Regions from separate parts of the Bacillus sp. es.036 genome, predicted to be linked through region 1. Evidence: riboswitches for the same ligand, from Rfam matches in the RefSeq annotation. Region 1 holds a riboswitch; each other region holds the start of a gene.
The links. Region 1 has a riboswitch for S-adenosylmethionine ahead of mmuP (S-methylmethionine permease). Riboswitches for the same ligand answer to the same signal wherever they lie in the genome.
Positions count from the first base shown of each region.

Region 1 (2,202 bases):
TCTTTACTCGTTTTGTTAAATAGTAACTTCCATAACATAGTGCAATAAACGGTATCCCACAGTACAATGCCACTCGCTGGGTCGGATCAAAAGCAATGCCAATCAAGGAAGCCAAACATAACAAGAAGGCTAGAATCGGAACGACAGGATAGAAAGGCGTTCGATAACTAAGGTTTTTAATGGATTTTCCTTCTTTTACATATTTCTTTCTAAAAAGAAATTGTGACGCACTAATACTCATCCATACAATGACAACAGCAAGCCCGGAAATAGAGACAAGCACCACATAAACGGTATCTGGCGCAATGATGCTTGAAAGTAGTGCTAGTGCTCCGCCTAACATACTTAATATCACAGCAGGAAGAGGGACACCATTTTTGTTGAGCCTAGCAAAAATAGGAGAAATCATTTGCTTGTCTGAAAGTGACCAGAGCATTCTCGACGAAGCATATAACCCTGAATTTGCAGCGGATAAAATGGCTGTAAGAATAACAAAATTCATTATATCTGCCGCATATGGAATCCCAATTATTTCAAGTACTGCAACAAATGGGCTTTCTAGAACTCCAGCTTCTGATGCTGGGAGAAGAGCTGATAAAATAAAGATTGAACCGACAAAGAATAGAATTAGCCGAACTAACGTGGTGCGAATGGCTTTTGGTATGGTTTTCGCAGGATTTTCTGTTTCTCCAGCTGCAATTCCAATGAGTTCAGTTCCAGAGAAAGCAAAATTCACTGCTAGCATCGTCATTAATATGGCAAATACCCCGTTCGGAAAGATCCCTTCATTTGTAAAGTTAGCAAATAACGATGCATTCTCACCAGATTCCATTGGAATAAACCCTACGATTGCTGCCGCACCTAAAATAATGAACAACACAATAGCCAGAACCTTTACAAGGGCAAACCAGAACTCACTCTCCGCAAAAAATTTCACAGTCAAAATATTTAAAATGAAGATCATTGCAACAAACAAGCCGCTCCAAATCCATACACTAATAAGTGGAAACCACCTCTGCATGAGCATACCCGCAGCTGTAAACTCAGAACCTAGCGCAACTGTCCAGGTTAGCCAGTACAACCAGGCAACTGTATAACCGGTTCCTCCGCCAATGTATTGAGCCGCATAGCTATGAAACGCACCTGTCTCAGGCATATGAACCGCTAGCTCTCCCAAGCACAGCATGACCAGGTAAACGACAAGTGCACCTACCAGATAAGAAAGGATCGTCCCAACAGGACCAGCTTGTTGGATCGTGTAGCCAGAACTTAAAAACAATCCCGTACCGATGACCCCTCCGAGTGAGAGCATCACTACATGTCTTGATTTCATCTCCCTTTTAAAACCCTGTTTGCTTTCCATATTATTTCTCCTTACTTTTCCATCCAGAAAAACAAAAAAACGCACTCGAATGGAGTGCGTAACTGACAAAATAAAACCGAAGGCTCTCATCTATCAGGTTTATCACCCGCTGGAGTTAGCACAGTATCCAATGGACCTGTTGCTGAGGTTTCAAAGGGCCAGTCCCTCCACCTCTCTGGATAAGAAAATATATTTTAACAAAAATATCAATTTACTCACGGTTTGTCAAGGTAGGATAGCAACAACGACGCTTCACTAAATATCCTTTTTCCACTGACGACTACCTTGCATTTGTCTTTGGACAATTGTCTTCATTCCATTTCTTTTCTTCATTTTTGAAAATCGCGTCATCGCTTCCCTCATATCTTTCTCCATTTGCTCCAACACGTACTCATTTTCCATTCTCTTTCCCTCCTCCAAAAAAAGATGGCTCCCCCTAAGAAAGTGGAAGCCATACCATGATGTGAGAACGTATATTCGGTTGATAACCTAAGTTTAGCGAACATTAGTTCTTTTAGCAAGGATTACTTTTGTTTAAATATCGAAAAATCAACTGTATCTGCCATTTTATTATATCCTTTATCATTTGGATGCAAATGATCCCCAGAATCATACTTCGAGAGAAACTTTTCTGGATCATTTGGATCTCTCAATGCTTTATCAAAATCAATGACCGCATCAAATTCTCCGCTCGTTCGAATCCACTCGTTCACTTCCTGGCGCGTCTTTTCTCCTTCTTCAGTAAACATACTAGAATCTTTATAAGGTGTTAATGTACCTCCATAAATAGGAAGCCCCTTTTCGTGAGTTGCTTTGATGATTTTCTTCATTCGATTAAT
Region 1 is NZ_PDIZ01000001.1:3,500,266-3,502,467, forward strand. Features, by position in the region: gene mmuP (S-methylmethionine permease) at 1-1,363, opposite strand, end outside; SAM riboswitch class I at 1,447-1,549, opposite strand; gene ATG70_RS22620 (hypothetical protein) at 1,619-1,765, opposite strand; gene ATG70_RS17600 (SGNH/GDSL hydrolase family protein) at 1,888-2,202, opposite strand, start outside.

Region 2 (2,202 bases), 1.6 Mb from region 1:
CCTTAAAATATAAAGTGTGAGCCCCATGCATTTCCCGGCATGGGGCTTTTCCTATGAGTAAAAAGAAGGAGAGGGAAAGAATGAACTATATTCTTAAACAAATGAGTGAACAAGATGCAGCGAGAGTCATTTAATGGAAATATACCGTTGATTACTCATTTTATAATATGGATGAAGACCCTGAGGATTTGTATGAATTTCGGGAAGTAGCAGCTAATAATCCTCATTACTGGAGCGTTTATCGCCTGGATCAGTTCATAGGTTTTTTTAGTTACGTTCTTAAATCAGGTAACCAAGTTGAAATCGGACTTGGGATGAGTCCAGGTCTGGTTGGGAATGGTCATGGATATGAGTATTTAAAAGCTGGCATAGAAAAAGCGATTGAATTGTATAGACCATCTTCACTCGTTATGTCTGTTGCAGACTTTAACGAGAGAGCAATTAAAGTCTATCAAAGAGCAGGGTTTCAAAAAAATAATTCTTTTCAACAACATACAAATGGAGGGGTTTATTCTTTTATTAAGATGCAGAAAGAACTAGATTAGTAGATTGGAGATTAAGCACTCTAGAAAAGGTTTGCAATAAATAAAGGGTACCGATAGAATGAATCACAATTACATGTTTTTTTCCTTATCGAGAGAGGTGGAGGGACTGGCCCTTTGATGCCCGGCAACCTGATAAACAAGGTGCTAATTCCAGCAGAGCTTTAGCTCTGGAAGATGAGGGAGAGCTCTGTTAAAGACTGAACTCTTCCTATATTGGAAGAGTTTTTTTGTTACATATGAAAAAATGAAAGGTGTGAAGTCTGTGAAGAAAGCGGACCGTATTCGTAAAATGAAAGTACCGAAAGCAAACGAAAAGTATGGAGAGCGTCTTCCTCCAGGACAGGTATTAACGGAAAGGTTCCCTATTCTCCATGAAGGAGATGTTCCGACTTATGATATGACAACGTGGGACTTAAAGGTGTTTGGAAATGTAGCGAGTGAAGTCTCTCTCTTATGATGCACTTCTTGCATTACCTCAGAAGAAGGTGACATGTGACATACACTGCGTTACCCGATGGTCTCGCTTTGATAATACGTTTGAAGGCGTGTTGATGAAGGATTTTATAAAAGAACTCGATATTATCCCTGAGTCGAATCATGTTATGCTTCATGGAGACCATAATTACACGACAAATATTCATCTTACCGACTTATTAGATGATAATGTTATACTTGCTCACTCGATCGACGGTGAGAAGTTAACAGCGAAACACGGATGGCCGTTACGTTTAGTCGTTCCACACCTTTATTTTTGGAAAAGTATTAAGTGGATAAGAGGGATAGAATTTATTGAGGCGGACTCACCTGGTTTTTGGGAACAAAATGGTTTTCATAATTATGCTGATCCATTTAAAGAAGAACGTTTTTCTGGTGAGGATTTAGATATACCTGAAGACGAATGGGAGAAAAAGGATTTCGACTAAATTATCAAAAACCAATGAATACTAGATAATGAGCTTTGCTGAATTTCTACTTTTAAAAAAATATAATAAACTAAAAAAATCAGCAAACCCTCGTGTGAAGGGGGTTTGCTGATTTTTTTACTATCGAATAAAACATAAATAAAAATGATCCAAAATGATCTTCTCTCCGTTAGCTAAGTGTAAATCAAAAATTAAGGGGAGTTGATTTGAAAATGAATACGAACAAGAATATGAAAAAGAAAGTGATTGACTGGAAAAAAGGACTTCTAATTGTTCCACTTAGTTTTTCACTTCTAATACCAACTGCAGGAGCATTCGCTGCTGATCACGAGAAGCAAATGGACAAGCCAACAGTTGAAACTCCAGGAGCTGATCTTCGTGCGGATCTTGGTCATTTACTTAGTGAGCATGCTTATCTTGCAGTTGAAACAATGAGAAAAGGTGCTGAAGGATCTGCCGATTTTGAAGCTTCAGCCGGAGCCTTAAGTGAAAATACAGAAGATCTTACAGCTGCGATTACATCTGTTTACGGTGAAGAAGCTGGTGCTGAATTTAATGAAATCTGGAGTAATCATATCGGATTCTTTGTTGATTACGTGAAAGCAACAGGGAATGAAGATGAAGACGCAAAACAAAAAGCGCTAGATAGCTTAGACGGTTATAAAGAAGATTTCTCCATGTTCCTTGAAAATGCAACTGGTGAACGTCTAGAAGCCGATACGTTATCAGAAGGA
Region 2 is NZ_PDIZ01000001.1:1,851,248-1,853,449, reverse strand. Features, by position in the region: gene ATG70_RS09490 (GNAT family N-acetyltransferase) at 168-545, shown strand; SAM riboswitch class I at 628-726, shown strand; partial or broken gene ATG70_RS09485 (sulfite oxidase-like oxidoreductase) at 808-1,468, shown strand; gene ATG70_RS09480 (copper amine oxidase) at 1,714-2,202, shown strand, end outside.
Region 2: linked by a shared signal. The riboswitch ahead of ATG70_RS09485 (sulfite oxidase-like oxidoreductase) and the one ahead of mmuP (S-methylmethionine permease) in region 1 are both predicted to bind S-adenosylmethionine.

Region 3 (2,202 bases), on a different contig from region 1:
ATGATGCGATTCCAGAGGATTCATTAAAAAAAGCGAAAATGATGTTTTTAAATTATCCAAACAACCCAACTGCAGCTGTTGCAACGAAGCGCTTTTTTGAGGAAACAGTCAGTTTTGCAGAGACGAATGATATTTGTGTTGTGCATGATTTCGCTTACGGTGCGATCGGGTTTGATGGCGAGCGACCGATTAGCTTTTTGGAAACAGGGGGTGCAAAAGACAATGGAATTGAAATCTATACCCTTTCAAAAACATATAATATGGCGGGATGGCGTGTAGGATTTGCAGTCGGAAATCAATCTGTTGTTGAGAGCATCAATCTCCTTCAGGATCATTTTTACGTTAGTCTATTTAGTGCGGTGCAAGAAGCCGCAGCTGAAGCTTTGCTTGGATCGCAGCAGTGTGTAGAAGACCTTCGCGATACGTATGAGTCGAGACGAAATGTTCTCATTCAAGGACTCCATGACATTGGCTGGAATGTCACTTCTCCTGCGGGATCGTTTTTCGCCTGGTTAAAAGTACCTGAATCCTTTACTTCAGAAAGCTTTGCAGATTACTTACTTGAAAGCGTCCAAATTGTTGTCGCACCTGGCAACGGGTTTGGTGAATATGGTGAGGGCTATGTACGAGTGGGGCTATTAACGTCTGAAGATAAGCTAAGAGAAGCGGTGGAACGAATTAAGTCTCTTAATCTCTTTTGATTCAGAAAAATTAAAAAACAGTTTGACAGAATTTCTTGCGTCTGGCATAATTCAAATCAATTACTAAAAACGAATAATTGCAAACTCTTATCCAGAGAGGTGGAGGGACGAGCCCTTTGAAGCCCGGCAACCGATTTTTAAGTTTTCTTAAAGACACGGTGCTAATTCTCGCAGCAAAAGCTGGAAGATAAGAGGAAGAGCATGGTGATAAAGACCTCTTCCTCGTGAAGGGGTCTTTTTTGTGTGATGAGCGAAAATTGAAAGGTAAAGACTGAAAGGAATGAACGTGATGAGCCGTCTTATAGCTACCTATCTTGTAAATAATGATCATCAATTAGCCCAGCGTGCCGAATCGATCGCTCTCGGATTAACCGTTGGCACATGGACGAATCTACCGTTATTAGAAAAAGAACAGTTACAAAAACATAAAGGAGAAGTCGTTAGGGTGGAGGAGAGAGAAGGTAAAGGGATCATTGTTATCTCCTATCCAGCGATTAATTTCAGTGCTGATATACCGGCGATTTTAACAACCGTTTTCGGCAAACTTTCTCTTGATGGAGAAATAAAACTCATTGATTTAGAGTTTTCGGATGAGTTGCTTCAAGCCTTTCCGGGGCCGGGGCATGGGATAGAAGGCATCCGCAAACTTGCAGATGTGCATGATCGACCACTTGTCATGAGTATTTTTAAAGGGGTGATTGGAAAGCCATTGCATGAGTTAGAACAACAAATGCAGGCACAAGCCCTTGGTAAAGTTGATTTCGTAAAAGATGATGAAATTCTTTTTGAAAATGAGTTATCTCCTCTTGAAAAGCGCGTCCCTGTTTTAAAAAAAGTGCTGGATCAGACGTCAGAAGTGACAGGGAAACGCACACGATATGCGGTTAACTTAACCGGAAGAACGGACATTCTGAAAGATCGAGCAAAACGCGCGATTGAATTAGGGGCTGATGCCCTGTTGTTTAACGTTTTTACATATGGTTTAGATGTCCTTCAGTCTCTTGCTGAGGATAAGGATATCTCGGTTCCGATCATGGCTCATCCTTCTTTTTCAGGGGCTATGGCTGCATCGAGCACTTATGGCATAAGTTATTCCCTGTTACTTGGAAAATTACTTCGAACCGCTGGTGCTGATTTCTCTCTTTTTCCTTCCCCTTACGGAAGCGTGGCGTTAGATCGAAACGAAGCGCTCGCAACAGCCTTAGCTCTGACGGAAGAGAATCAACTGAATAAGACATTTCCGGTTCCTTCAGCAGGCATCCATCCAGGATTGGTCCCACTTTTACTTCAGGACTTTGGAAAGGATAGCGTTATTAATGCAGGAGGAGGCGTGCACGGTCATCCAGGAGGAGCCGCTTCTGGAGGAAAAGCATTCCGAGCTGCGATTGAAGCTGTTCTAACAAATCAAACTCTCGAAGAGGCATCGCTTAATAGTGAGGCACTTCACCAGGCACTTACAAAGTGGGGGAGCACAGAGGTGGTTCGATGAAAAAGCCGATTA
Region 3 is NZ_PDIZ01000003.1:615,833-618,034, forward strand. Features, by position in the region: gene ATG70_RS21995 (pyridoxal phosphate-dependent aminotransferase) at 1-701, shown strand, start outside; SAM riboswitch class I at 786-895, shown strand; gene ATG70_RS22000 (2,3-diketo-5-methylthiopentyl-1-phosphate enolase) at 991-2,190, shown strand; gene ATG70_RS22005 (2-hydroxy-3-keto-5-methylthiopentenyl-1-phosphate phosphatase) at 2,187-2,202, shown strand, end outside.
Region 3: linked by a shared signal. The riboswitch ahead of ATG70_RS22000 (2,3-diketo-5-methylthiopentyl-1-phosphate enolase) and the one ahead of mmuP (S-methylmethionine permease) in region 1 are both predicted to bind S-adenosylmethionine.